Regions from separate parts of the Rhizobium centroccidentale genome, predicted to be linked through region 4. Evidence: predicted binding sites of a transcription regulator. Region 4 holds the regulator's gene; each other region holds the start of a gene.
What was found. The regulator PhoB, encoded in region 4, activates phosphate uptake and scavenging genes when phosphate is short. The targets are predictions, from matches to a motif close to TGTCATNNANCTGTCAT.

Region 1 (3,540 bases), on a different contig from region 4:
AAATTATAGTTATTCTTCAGTTAATCTTTCAGAGGTTCAGCGGGATGAGCCGTCGCCAGGATGATATGCGCCTGAATTTTGGCAGCAACTTCGCCGCTACCGTGTCTCGCTTCGATCGCGGCAGCGGCATAGTCGGTTGCAGCCCGCAGCTTCCCCGCTTCTCTAGCCTCGATTTCGTTGCGAAGCAGAGTTCCCTGACAATAAGCGACGGCCGGAAGGCGCGGCGAGGATGCCCGGCTTTGCTCCGCTCTCGTTTCAATCACAATTTCGGAGAAACCCGCGCTCTCGAGATCGCCGCGAATCCGATCCACATCGTAATAGCCATGCGGAGTGCGCGCCAGAAAGCGCGGCGGATCCTCCGGAAAAATCCGGGCAAGCGCGTTCGTGACGTCATCCGCGAATATGTTCTCTTCGATGCGATCCCAGACGTTGAACAGGAAATATCCACCGGGCTTCAGAACGCGCTTTGCCTCGCGATAGGCTGCGATGCGGTCCGGAAAAAACATGGCGCCGAACTGGCAAAAGACGAGATCGAAGGACGCATTTTCAAAGGGCAACGACTGGGCATCCGCCTGCCGCCATGTGATGCGGTGGTCGGGAGACTGCCGCGAAGCGGCGTAATCGAGCATCGGCTGGTTGAGGTCGGTGACGACATAGCTTGCGCCGGAGGATAGTTTCGGCGTCAATGCGCGGGTGACAACGCCGGTGCCTGCAGCGATTTCCAACACTGTGCCAGGCCGCAATGACGCTGCTCGTTGGGCAATATCTGCCGCGTAAGGCTCGAAAATCAACGGCACCATATGGCGGTCGTAGTTTTCCGGAATCGAGCCAGCGAATACCTTGTCTGCCTCCAACATCGCATCACCCGCTGCGCGCCTGATAAGGCCCAATATTAGCATATCGCGGCAGACGCGTCATTCAGGCTCTGATGAGACCTAATCGCGCGGAACCAGTCCGTTCAGCCCGTGTCACCGCGGGCAAGCACGTCCAGAAGCTGGCTAGTGTTGTCGATAGAGAACTGCACGCGCTCACCCGGCCAGACCGATTCCGAATAGGAAATCGGCGTGCCTTTGAGATCGACGTCCACCTTTCTCGACACAGCCACCGGCTGAGACATGGACTGGCAGAGCTGCTTCGCCTCCTCGCTTGTCGGGAGACGAACGACAATATCCGTGCGCAGGCGGATATAGTCCGGGATGCCGTACTCAGCCAGAATAACGGTGACGCTGCGCCCACTGCGCCGCGCCTCATCGAAACCCGGAAAGCGGCGCACGGGATAATAGGCATGCGAATAGTTGATCGGCTCCTCGTCAGCGAAGCCTCGCCTCACGATATGGTAGACCGGCTCGCCAAGGGGAAGCCGCAAGGCTTCGGCGATCAGTTCTGAGGCCGGAACAACTTCTTCATGGATGGCCTGGCCGAGCGGCTCCCTGCCCTGATCGAGCAGGTTCTGGGAGAAGCGCGTACGTTCGGACAGGCGGTAATCAAGGCGGCTATCCCTGACAAAGGTTCCGCGCCCCTGCTCGACCAGCACGAGCCCCCGGCTTTCAAGACGGGAAATGGCGCGCCGTATGGTGTGTCGTCCGACGCCGAAACGTTCCATCAGGTCGGATTCCGTCGGAAGCTGCGCCTTCGGTGACAGGCGACCGGTCAGGATATCCTCCGCAATATCGCTTTCGACCTGTTGCCATTGCCCGTGCAGCAATTTCTTCTCCATGCCTGCCTTCCGATTTCAACCATGTCATTCGAATGTCATATATCGGCTACAGCATCAATTTTCAATCTGTGCCTGATATCGGAAATCCAACAAACGGCGGCCAAAGTCAATTTCGCCATCGGACTTTAGCGCTTAGCCATATTTTCCTTCATATAGGTGTCACTCGCCATCGTTAGTAAATATCCGAATGTTTTATTAATCATTCGGATATTGAGGATAAGATGGTAGGACTTAATCGTCGTCAATTTATCGCAGGTGCGACCGCGGTTATCGGCACATCAATTGCCATGACGGGCAAGGCCCGGTCCGCCGATGCCGCTATCGAGATTTCGAGCACCTGGGGACCTGACAAGCCGTTCCAGAAGGTTGTCGACGCTTTCAACGCCAAGCAGCTCGGCATAACCGTCACCAACCGTTTCGACGGCGACTATGAGGCGGTGACCGCCAAAGCGGTCGCAAGCGTCGCCGCCGGCCGCCCGCCAGCCATGATGATCACCGGCTGGAAGTTCGGCTATTTCGCCAGACGCACCCTCGGCGCCCGCGACCTTCGCGAGATCAATTCCGCAAAGGCAGAAGCAATCCTTGCCAATTTCCGCCCGTCGGTCCTGCCGCTGGTCACCATCGACGGCGCAGTCATCGGCCTTCCCTGGGCGATGTCGACGCCGATCACCTATATCAACAGCGACATGTGGAAGGCTGCCGGCCTCGATCCCAATCTGCCGGAAACGCCGGATACGACGTGGCTCTATGAGAGCGCCCGCAAGCTCGATGCGGCCCTGAAAGGCAAGCACCCAACCTATCGCTCGCCGATCTCGCTCTCCAACAACGAATGGACGAGCCAGTCCTTCATCCAGAACGCCGGCGGCTTCATCATCGATCCCGATGGCAAGCTGGCCCTCAATAGTCCGGAAGCCATCGCCGGCATGAGCGAATATTGCGCTCCGGCCCATGAAGGTCTTTGGCTGCCCGTCAGCGACAAGGAGCAGACCGCCGCCTTCCAGTCCGGCGCGCTTGCAATCTGCACGACCAGCTCGACCGCCGCCGTCACCTTTCCGTTCGGCGCAGCAAAGGCTGTCACGACCAAATTCCCCGGGCTCCCAGGACATCAGCGCAAGATGAACAGCGGCGGCAATTTCCTCGCCATCTACACCCACAACAAGGAACAGGCGGAAGCCTCTCTTGCCTTCCTTGAATTCTGCGCCTCGAAGGAGGGCCAGGCGCTCTGGTCCGAGACCGGCTACCTCAACACCTCCAAGCACGATATTCCGCTGATCAACGAGTTCATGAAGCCAGCGGCGGCACAGCTTTCCGATGGCCTGACCGCAGAGACGATCTGGCCCGGCAAGCGCGGCCTCGAAGGTCAGGCCGTGTGGCGTAAGTGGGTCTCGCGCATGCTGCTCAAGGAAACGACTGTTACCGATGGCATCAAGGGCGCTCACGATGAGCTTGCCGGGCTGATTTCGGCATAGGCTGCGCATCATGCCATTTCGTCTTCGATCGCTGGCTCCCTATTTGTTCGTGGGGCCAGCCGTTCTTTCCGTCGCGATATTCCTTTACGGCCCGCTGATAGCGTCGATGTTGCTATCGGTGGTCGACTGGAATCTGCTGTCGGCCGACATCCGTTTTGTCGGCGTCGATAACTACGCGTCCATCTTCGACAATCCCGATTTCCGCATGGCGGCATGGAACACGCTGCTTTACTGCGTTGTCCTCATCCCTGCCGAGATCGTCATCCCTCTGATCTTCGCGGTGATGCTGCACGCGATAAGCAAGAATCCGCTGCAGGGGCTTTATCGCGGCAGCCTGTTCCTCCCGACGATCGT
Region 2 (3,540 bases), on a different contig from region 4:
CCGGAATCCCTGATCCATCGCGTCGTTCACCGCGAAAGCCGCTACAATCCGAAAGCCTATAACCGCGCTGGATATTTCGGCCTGATGCAGATCAAGTATAATACGGCGAAGTCCATGGGCTACGAAGGCCCGGCGTCCGGCCTTCTTGATGCCGAAACCAACATCAAATATGCCGCCAAATATCTGCGCGGCGCCTGGATGACGGCGGACAGCAAGGCTCAAAACAAGGAAGCCAATGCCGTCCAGCTTTATGCCCGTGGCTACTACTACGACGCCAAACGCAAGGGCCTGACGGACGTCGCCAACGGCAATTACTGATTTTATCGTGATCGTTCTGAAAAGCCGGCCTAGTTCGTGGCCGGCTTTATCACATCCATGATCCGCTTCAGCAGGATTTGCGGCCGATAATCCGCCCAGGTTGGCGTCAGCCCCATCCGCACGACGATGAGATTGGCGGACGGGACGATCGCAACCGTTTGGCCGTCGTGACCAGTCATCCAAAAAGTATCCGCGGGCAAACCGAATTGGGCATTCGAGCCGCCAGGACCCGCAAGCCAGGTCTGAACCTGCGAGTAGACACCCTCGGAGGCGTTCGTGGGCGTGCGCATAGCGCCGACAAAACCTTCCGGCAGCAGGCGGTGCCCATTCCAGACGCCGTCCTGCAGCAAAAAGAGACCAAAGCGCGCCCAGTCGCGGGCGTTGGCATAGAGATAGGAGCTGCCGACAAAGGTGCCGCGCTCATCGGCCTCGAAAACGGCACTGTACATGCCGAGCGGTCCGAAAAGTGCCTCGCGCGGATAGGAAATGGCAGCGCTCAGATTGGGCAGCCGGTTCATCCAAAGGCGCGAAAGCAGCGCTGCTGTACCGCTGGAATAACTGAAACGCTCACCCGGTGCTGCCAACTGATGCGCGTTGGCTGCTATGCTGGTCACGTCCGCGTCGAGATAGAGCATGCGCGTTACATCCGATACGGTGCCATAGGATTCGTTGAACGCAAGCCCGCTTTCCATGGCAAGAAGATCGCTGAGCTTGATGTCCTTGCGCGAGTCAGCGCTCCATTGCGGCAGAAGATTTTGATCGTCGAAGGACATGCGCCCGGCCAGCATGAGTCGGCCGATGATTGCGGCGTTGACCGTCTTGGTCATCGACCAGCCGATCAGCGGCGTTGCCTTACTGAAGCCATCGCCATAGGTTTCGGCGACAATGCGCCCGTCTTTGACGACAACGATCGCGCGCATGGCGGGCCCGGCGAGATCCGAATTCGATACGATATCGGCAAGCTTCGCACCGACATCGCCCTGACCGAGGTTTACCATATCCCCATCCGGCCACACCGCATCGTTCTTCGGCGCCTTCACCTTGTTAAGGAAGACGGCACTACGGGCCGTTTGCAGATCGCCATCCGGCACCAGCGCACAACCGAGCGCGCCGCGATAGAGCGCACGGTTCGGCGCGAACAATCCCAAGAACCGGGCCGTGACCACGCCCTCATCCCGGTCAACATAGACGCGAATGAGCTTCAATGCCGGATTGCCTGGAGCCTGTACATCCTCCTCCATCACCTTGTCCGGGTCCCGCTTGGCCACGAACGTATTGGAGCAGACGATCTTTGCCGCGTAGCCATCGCCGACCTTCAGCAATTCCGGCGGATAAAGAGAGAGCCAGACGGCCCCGCCGGCGACAATGATCAGCAGCAGAACAATAAGAGCCCCGATCACTCTCGATATCAAACGCATGTCACATATTCTCCAGAAAGGTAGGCGGAGACAATCAGGAAATGCAGCAAGATGAAAGACCTATGATGATTAGGGCTCCTTAAATATGTGCAAGGATGCCTCTCCGTCGGATCTGCCAACAGCCCGCGTCATCAGACTGTAGCATTGCCGGGTTACACGCCCTGAACTTCACAAATCGGTGACAAGACTCAGATGACGGAATTCGCCCCGGATGCCGGTCTCCAAAAGAACCGGAAACTCAAGGACGCACTGCTGCAGCACAAGGCACTGTCTAAGGCAGGCCTTTCCGAGCGCTTGTTCGGCATGCTGTTTTCCGGCCTTGTCTATCCGCAGATCTGGGAAGATCCGGATATCGATATGGAGGCGATGGAGCTGCAGGCGCATCATCGCATTGTCACCATCGGTTCGGGCGGCTGCAACATGCTCGCCTACCTCTCGCAAAATCCGGCATCCATCGATGTCGTCGATCTCAATCGCCACCATATCGCCCTGAACAAGCTGAAGCTTGCAGCCTTTCGCCTGCTTCCCGGTCATGCGGACCTGGTGCGCTTCTTCGGAACGCCCGACATTGCGGCCAATAGCCAGGCCTACGACCAGTTCATCGCACCGCGCCTCGACGCGGCAACTGCAGATTATTGGGACGGTCGCGATCTCTATGGCCGCCGCCGCATCACGGTCTTCGACCGCAATATCTACAAGACCGGCCTTCTCGGCCGCTTTATCGGGGCCGCCCATATATTGGCACGCCTGCACGGCGTTCGCCTCCAAAAGATGACTGAAGCCCGTACCATGCGCGAGCAGCGTCAGTTCTTCGAGGAGGAGATCGCTCCGATCTTCGACAAGCCGGCCGTCCGCTGGCTGCTCGGCCGCAAGAGCTCGCTTTTCGGTCTCGGCATCCCGCCGCAGCAATATGACGAGCTTGCAAGCCTGGCCGGTGACGAATCCATTTCCGCCGTGCTGAAACACCGCTTGGAAAAGCTCGCCTGTCATTTCCCCATGCGCGACAATTACTTTGCCTGGCAGGCATTCTCGCGCCGCTACGCTGCCCAGCACCAAGGCCCCCTGCCCACCTACCTCAAGCCGGAGCACTACGCAGCGATCCGCGCCAATGCCGATCGTGTGAGCGTCCATCACGCCAATTTCACCGAGCTTCTCGCCTCGAAGCCGGCGGCCTCGCGCGATCGTTATATTTTGCTCGATGCGCAGGACTGGATGACCGACGAGCAGCTCAATGGCCTCTGGGCCGAGATCACCCGCACGGCGCGCGAAGGCGCCCGCGTCATCTTCCGCACCGCCGCGGAAAAGAGCATCATCGAAGGCCGCCTCTCTCCAGCGATCCGCGACCAGTGGGTCTATTTCGAAGAGCGTTCGCAGGAGCTCAATGTTCGTGATCGCTCGGCCATCTATGGCGGCTTCCACATCTACGGGAAAAAAGCGTGAGCCAGGCGGATACAAGCATAGAAAGCGGCGCGAACAACCACGCCAAGCTGATGGACGGCATGTACCGTTATCAGCGTCATATCTATGACCTGACCCGCAAATATTACCTGTTCGGCCGCGATCGAACGATCGAACAGCTGAATGTGCCCGTCGGGGGCTCGCTTCTGGAAGTGGGCTGCGGCACGGGCCGCAATATGCTGCTCGCCTATCGGCGCTTCCCTTCTGCCCGCCTTTATGGCCTCGATATCTCGCAGGAAATGCTGATTTCCGCCCGCAATAATTTCCGCGGCCTGAAACAGATGCCGGATTTTCGCGTCGCCGACGCTACAGTCTTTTCGCCGGCCGATTTTAGCGTCGACGGCTT
Region 3 (3,540 bases), on a different contig from region 4:
GAGATAGCGGCTGCCGCGGGCAGGGTGATTATCCATGCGACGACGATATTGCTCGCCAATCCCCATCGAACCGCCGAGACCCGCCGCGCGGCACCGACGCCGACGATTGCGCCTGTGATCGTATGCGTCGTCGAGACCGGAATGCCAAGCCATGTGGCGGCAAACAAGGTCAAGGCGCCACCGGTCTCAGCGCAAAAGCCCTGCATTGGATTGAGCCTGGTGATCTTCGAGCCCATCGTGTGCACAATCCGCCAGCCGCCAAACAGCGTACCCAGCGCCATCGCGGACTGACAGGATAACACGACCCACAGGGGCACATGGAACTCCGCTCCGGTATGGCCTTGGGAGTAGAGCAGTACGGCGATGATGCCCATCGTCTTCTGGGCGTCGTTTCCGCCGTGGCCAAGGGAATAGAGCGAGGCGGAGGCGAATTGCAGGACGCGGAAGGTGCTGTCGACGGCGAAAGGCGTCTGGCGAACGAATATCCATGTCACGAATAGGACGAGGAAGAGCGCGAGTACGAAGCCAAGCAGTGGCGACATGACGATGGCGCCGGCCGTCTTCAGCAGGCCGGACCAAACAATGGCATCCACGCCGATCTTCGCCACACCGGCACCGACGAGGCCGCCGACCAGAGCATGCGACGAGCTTGATGGAATGCCGAGTACCCAGGTCACGATATTCCATATGATCGCCCCCATCAGGGCGGCGAAGATGACCTGTGGCGTGACGATGTTAGGATCGATAATGCCGGTGCCGAGGGTTTCGGCGACGTGGAGCCCGAAGAACAGGAAAGCGATGAAATTGAAGAATGCGGCCCATAACACCGCATATTGCGGTCGCAGGACCCTTGTCGAGACGATGGTGGCAATTGAATTGGCGGCATCGTGCAGCCCATTCAAAAAATCGAAGAACAATGCCACCGCGATGAGACCCACCAGCAATGGGAAAGCGAGAGTGGCCTCCATCAGACGTTCTCGATTACGATGCCGCTGATTTCATTGGCGACATCCTCGAAACGGTCGACGACCTTCTCCAATTCACCGAAGATCTCGCTGCCGATGATGTAGGCCATTGGGTTGGTGGCGCCATGCCGGCGAAAAAGATCTTTTAGACCTTGATCGTGTAGTTCATCGGAGCGCCCCTCGACTTTTACGACCTCTTCGGTGAGCGCGCTGAGGCGAGACGAGTTGGCACTCATGCGATCAAGAAGAGGGATTGCCTCGGCTACCAATTTTGCAGCCTCGACGATCACTTTGCCCATTTCCTGCATACCGGGATCAAAACTGTCCTGCTCGAATAGCCGGATCGTCTTGACTGTCTTGTGCATCATGTCGATCGCATCGTCCATTGACATGATGAGATCCTTGATGTCGCCACGGTCAAACGGCGTGATGAAGCTGCGCCGAGTGGCAAGCAGAACTTCGCGCGTGATGTCATCGGCCTCGTTTTCGAGCTCAATGATACGCTGGCAGTGCTGCTCAGTGTTTTTGCCGGCCAGCAAAGCGTTCAGAGCTTCCGCCGCGCTGACGACCGCGCGCGAATGTCGAGAGAAAAGATCAAAAAAACGGTCTTCTCTCGGCATCAGTCTACGAAACCAGTTCACTTTCGGCACTCCAAACAGGTGTTGTCACAAATCCGTCATAAATGACGGAGCCTGACATGGAAAGCCGAGGCATCCGCAAAACGACGCTCTCTGACAGCGCATCACAAGATTTGAACTGCTTATACGGGGTCTAATCGGTTCCCGTGACCATCGAAGAAATGCAGGCTCCCGGCAGAAGCGGCAACCACGCATTCGGTGTCCATTGCGATCCGGGACCGCCCCGAAACTCGAAAGACGATGGTTTGGCCGTCCGCCAGGGCACCGTAGACATAGCTTTCCGCCCCAACAAGCTCCACCGCCTGGACACGCACTTTTGCGCTGAACGCCGCATCGCTTCCGCCGTCGGCCAGGTGAAGATCCTCGGGCCGGACGCCGATCGTCGTGTTAGCGCCGCTAAGGCGGCCGCCAGGCGAAAGCGCAATTGTGCCGTTTTCGGTAGGTTTTAGAAGATTCATCGAAGGCGAGCCTATGAAGGTCGCAACGAAGGTGGTGGCGGGTCGTTCATAGAGTTCGATAGGTGTGCCGACCTGTTCGATCCGCCCGCCATTCAAGACGACCAGGCGATCGGCCAGCGTCATGGCCTCCATCTGGTCATGGGTGACATAGACGCTCGTGGTCGCGAGAGATCGTTGCAGCCGTCTGATCTCGACACGCATCTGCACCCGCAGCTTGGCATCGAGATTGGAAAGCGGCTCGTCGAACAGGAACGCTGCCGGCTCGCGCACGATGGCACGACCCATTGCTACGCGTTGCCGCTGACCACCGGAGAGTTGACGTGGCCTGCGCTCGAGGAAGGGTTCGATTTCAAGCGATCGTGCCGCTGATTGGATGCGCTGGTTTATTTCGGCTGCCGGGACCTTCCTGTTCTTCAGCCCATATGCCAGATTTTGGCGTACCGTCATGTGCGGATAAAGCGCATAGTTCTGAAAGACCATCGCGATGTCGCGCTCCGAGGGTTCCAGGCGATTGACGATACGGCCGCCTATGTTGATTTCGCCTGACGTGATGGCTTCAAGGCCTGCGATCATGCGCAGGAGCGTGGACTTGCCGCAGCCGGAAGGTCCGACCAGGACGATAAGTTCGCCATCGGCGATATCGAGCGACACGCCCTTGATTGCGTCGATGCCGCCGTAGCTCTTACGGACATCCTTGAGAATGATTCCGGCCATTATTTCTCCGTCTCCACCAGACCTTTGACGAACCAGCGCTGCATCAGCACCACGACGAGGATGGGCGGAATGATCGCCAGGATCGCCGTGACCATCACAAAATTCCATGGTGTCGCCGCATCGGCGAAATCCACCATCTTCCGGAGCCCGATGATGATCGTCGACATCTTCGCGTCGTTGGTGACGAGCAGCGGCCACAAATATTGCGTCCAGCCATAGATGAAGAGGATCACGAAAAGGGCTGCGATATTGGTCTTCGACAGCGGCAACAGGATATCGCGCATGAAGCGGAATGGGCCGGCATTGTCGATACGGGCGGCTTCCAGCAGTTCACCCGGCACCGTCAGGAAGAACTGCCGGAACAGGAACGTCGCTGTTGCCGATGCCATCAGCGGTAAAGTCAGACCTGCATAGGTGTCGATCATGCCAAGATCCACGATGACCTTGTAGGTTGGCAGGATGCGTACCTCCACCGGCAGCATCAACGTGACGAAGATCATCCAGAAGAACACCATCCGCAGCGGAAAGCGGAAGAAGACGATGGCGAAGGCCGAGAGAAAGGAGATCGCGATCTTGCCGGCGGCGATGACGACAGCGACGACAAATGTATTCCAGAGCATCCGTTCAAGGCTGACGCCGACTACGCGCTCGACACCGCCGTTCAGCGCCTCGCCATAGTTTTCGGCGAAATGGCCCCCAGGCAGCAGCGAGATCGGCGGCCGCAGAATCTCGGCTGATGTCATCGTCGAGGCGACGAACGTGTAA
Region 4 (3,540 bases):
TCGTGACGCATTCCATGCAGCAGGCAGCCCGCGTCTCGCAGCGTACCGCAATGTTCCATCTCGGCCACCTGGTCGAGGAGAACGACACCGATAAGATGTTCACCAATCCCGACGATTTCCGCACGCAGGATTACATCATGGGCCGTTTTGGTTGATGATGTCAGGCGCGCGGCTCATTTCACACAGTTCACCTTGAGGATAGAAAAATGGTCTCCACTCACATTCTCTCTGCCTATGACGAAGACCTGAAGTTCCTGACGCGCCGCATTGCTGAAATGGGCGGCCTGGCAGAGCAGATGGTTAGCGACAGCGTACGCGCGCTGGTCAACAGCGACGCTGCCCTGGCCCAGAAGGTCATCTCCGACGACGTTGTTCTTGACCATGCCGAGCGCGAAGTCGGCGACAAGGCGATCGTCACCATCGCCCGCCGTCAGCCGATGGCGGCCGACCTGCGCGAAATCATGGGCTCGATCCGCATCGCCTCCGATCTGGAGCGCGTCGGCGATCTCGGCAAGAACACCGCAAAGCGCGTCATCGCCGTGCAGGGCACCGGTGTCCCGCGCCGTCTCGCCCGCGGCATCGAGCATCTCTCCGAACTGGCGCTGAGCCAGCTCAAGGAAGTTCTGGATGTCTACGCGACCCGCTCGCCCGACAAGGCCGTGTCGATCCGCGAACGCGACGAAGAAATCGACGCCATGTACACCTCGCTCTTTCGCGAGATGCTGACCTACATGATGGAAGATCCGCGCAACATCACCACCTGCACGCATCTTCTTTTCTGCGCCAAGAACATCGAGCGCATCGGCGACCATGCCACCAACATCGCCGAGACGATCTATTACATGGCGACGGGCGCGCAGCCGGAAGGCGAGCGCCCGAAGGATGATACCGCCAATACCGTCGGCGCAGTGACGGAATAATCTGGAAGAGAAGAAAGGAGACCATAGGCGCATGGTTCCGAGAGTTGCTGTTGTAGAAGACGAGGAAGCGCTTAGCGTTCTGCTGCGCTACAATCTTGAGGCCGAAGGCTTCGAGGTCGATACGATCCTCAGAGGCGATGAGGCCGAGCTGCGTCTCCAGGAGCGCATCCCCGATCTCCTGATCCTCGACTGGATGCTCCCCGGCGTATCGGGCATCGAGCTCTGCCGCCGGCTGCGTATGCGGCCGGAGACGGAGCGCCTGCCCATTATCATGCTGACGGCCCGCGGCGAGGAAAGCGAGCGCGTGCGCGGGCTTTCGACCGGCGCGGACGATTATGTCGTCAAGCCGTTCTCGACGCCGGAGCTGATGGCCCGTGTCAAGGCGATGCTGCGGCGTGCCCGCCCGGAGGTTCTCTCCACGGTGCTGCGCTGCGGCGATATCGAGCTGGATCGCGAAACCCATCGCGTCCATCGAAAGAGCCGCGAAGTGCGACTGGGGCCGACGGAATTCCGCCTACTGGAGTTCCTGATGTCCTCGCCGGGCCGCGTCTTCTCGCGTTCGCAGCTGCTCGACGGTGTATGGGGTCACGATATCTACGTCGACGAACGCACGGTCGACGTCCATGTCGGCCGCCTGCGCAAGGCGCTCAATTTCTCCAATATGCAGGATGTCATCCGCACCGTTCGCGGCGCGGGCTATTCCATGGAAGCCTGAGCGGCTTGCCGCTCGGGTATCACTAAAGCATGTCGCGCAAAAGTGCGTAGCGGTTTTGCGAGAACGACATGCGCCAGACGGAAAACCTAAAGCATAGGAAGCGAATCTGAAAGATCGTGACGTGCTTTAAATAGCGGCGGAAATAGAAAAACGGGCCTCGAGGGCCCGTTTCTCATTGTCTTGCTGTGACTTTCAGCCGTTGTTACGACGGCGGTCATGCACCGGCTGGTATGCCATGCGCTGATGATAGGTGCAGTAGGGCGAGGAATCCGGGCTGTCATTGCCGCAGAAGTGGAAGTCGTCCTTCAGCGGGTCGCCGACCGGCCACTTGCAGGTGCGCTCAGTCAATTCCGTCAGGCCGAGGCGGCGGGAGATCGGAACGACGACGTTCGATGCCGGCCGATACTGGATTTCATTGACGGAATCGATCTCGATCTCTTCCTTCAGCATGGTTGCGCCCTGCTGGCGGGCGACGACCGTGCGGGTAGCAACGCGCGATCCGTAGGTCGCGGCGCGGGGTGCAGCTGCGCTGCGCTTCGGCGTGCGCGCTGCGGTTGCCGTGCCGCCCGCCTTCGCTCGGCCGGGAAGGTTCAGGCGGTGCACCTTGCCGATGACGGCATTACGGCTCACGCCACCGAGCTGCGCAGCGATCTGGCTGGCGCTCAACCCTTCGGACCATAGCTTTTTCAGCTTCTCGACGCGTTCGTCTGTCCAATTCATGCCCTGTCTCCGCTGTCGCGTTTCCGATGGCAGAATCCCTCACCATTGCCTCGCATGGGAACGAGGCGCGAAACGCTCTAAAATTGTGGTGACTAGTTCCGCCGCATGCAGTCTAGCAATTGCTTTTTAACCTAGTGTGAGGCTGACTCCGTGACAAGAGTCGCGAGAATCTTGAGGAATCGATTTCGAGGTTTTCCCCAACTTGCTGCCCAGGCGTGGCATTTCTGCAATAGGCGCCGCCGAACCTATCTCTTTTGCCCGCAAGCGTTATCTCGCACCTGCTAAAACGCCAGTTTTGTTGACATCGCGGTGCAAAACATCAATAGTGCCCAGGCCGCCGCAAGGCGGCATTTTTGATTTTTTCGGACCCGTTTCATCAAATGGAAGCGATCGGTCCTTAGAGTTGTGATCAGGAGATATGGCCATGGCCGAGACCACGCCGCTTTATGACACCTACATGCGCGCTCCGCTACGGTTCGAGCGAGGCGAGGGCGTCTGGCTGGTCACCGAAAATGGCGAACGCTACCTCGATTTCGCAGCCGGCGTCGCGGTCAACTCGCTCGGTCACGCCCATCCGCACCTCGTTGCCGAATTGAAGGCCCAGGCCGACAAGGTCTGGCACCTGTCCAACCTCTATGAGGTGCCCGGTCAGGAGAAGCTGTCGAAGCGGCTGACGGAAGTGACCTTCGCCGACAAGGTGTTCTTCACCAATTCGGGCGCGGAGGCGCTGGAGTGCGCCATCAAGACTGCGCGGCGCTATCAGTTCGCCAAGGGGCATCCCGAGAAGTTCCACATCATCACCTTCGAGGGCGCCTTCCACGGCCGCACCATCGCAACGATCGCCGCCGGTGGCCAGGAGAAGTATATCGAGGGCTTTGGGCCTAAAGCACCGGGTTTCGATCAGGTGGAGTTCGGTGATCTCGATGCCGTGCGTGCTGCCATCACCGACGCGACGGCTGCGATCCTGATCGAGCCGGTTCAGGGCGAGGGCGGCATCCGCCCCGCCACCAACGAATTCCTGCGCGGGCTGCGTGAGATCTGCGACGAGCACGGCCTGCTGCTGATCCTCGACGAAGTACAGTGTGGCGTCGGCCGCACGGGCAAGCTCTTTGCCTACGAATGGGCCGGCATCAAGCCCGATATCATGGCGGTCGCCAAGGGCATCGGCGGCGGTTTCCCGCTCGG

Region 1: phnF (phosphonate metabolism transcriptional regulator PhnF) is a predicted target of PhoB. The motif match lies at 1,740-1,756, and genes of this name have one in related genera.
Region 2: PH562_RS02930 (BtaA family protein) is a predicted target of PhoB. The motif match lies at 1,863-1,879, and genes of this name have one in related genera.
Region 3: PH562_RS07980 (DUF47 family protein) is a predicted target of PhoB. The motif match lies at 1,629-1,645, and genes of this name have one in related genera.

The regions. Positions count from the first base shown of each region.
Region 1 covers NZ_JAQJCG010000009.1:53,397-56,936, reverse strand. The annotation lists gene PH562_RS13960 (class I SAM-dependent methyltransferase) at 21-857, opposite strand; gene phnF (phosphonate metabolism transcriptional regulator PhnF) at 959-1,717, opposite strand; gene PH562_RS13950 (extracellular solute-binding protein) at 1,939-3,186, shown strand; gene PH562_RS13945 (carbohydrate ABC transporter permease) at 3,197-3,540, shown strand, end outside.
Region 2 covers NZ_JAQJCG010000002.1:216,949-220,488, reverse strand. The annotation lists gene PH562_RS02940 (lytic transglycosylase domain-containing protein) at 1-318, shown strand, start outside; gene PH562_RS02935 (serine hydrolase domain-containing protein) at 348-1,736, opposite strand; gene PH562_RS02930 (BtaA family protein) at 1,929-3,176, shown strand; gene PH562_RS02925 (class I SAM-dependent methyltransferase) at 3,173-3,540, shown strand, end outside.
Region 3 covers NZ_JAQJCG010000004.1:259,453-262,992, reverse strand. The annotation lists gene PH562_RS07985 (inorganic phosphate transporter) at 1-968, opposite strand, end outside; gene PH562_RS07980 (DUF47 family protein) at 968-1,585, opposite strand; gene PH562_RS07975 (sn-glycerol-3-phosphate import ATP-binding protein UgpC) at 1,726-2,775, opposite strand; gene ugpE (sn-glycerol-3-phosphate ABC transporter permease UgpE) at 2,775-3,540, opposite strand, start outside.
Region 4 covers NZ_JAQJCG010000016.1:98,566-102,105, reverse strand. The annotation lists gene pstB (phosphate ABC transporter ATP-binding protein PstB) at 1-155, shown strand, start outside; gene phoU (phosphate signaling complex protein PhoU) at 207-920, shown strand; gene phoB (phosphate regulon transcriptional regulator PhoB) at 952-1,635, shown strand; gene PH562_RS20625 (GcrA family cell cycle regulator) at 1,828-2,355, opposite strand; gene PH562_RS20620 (aspartate aminotransferase family protein) at 2,780-3,540, shown strand, end outside.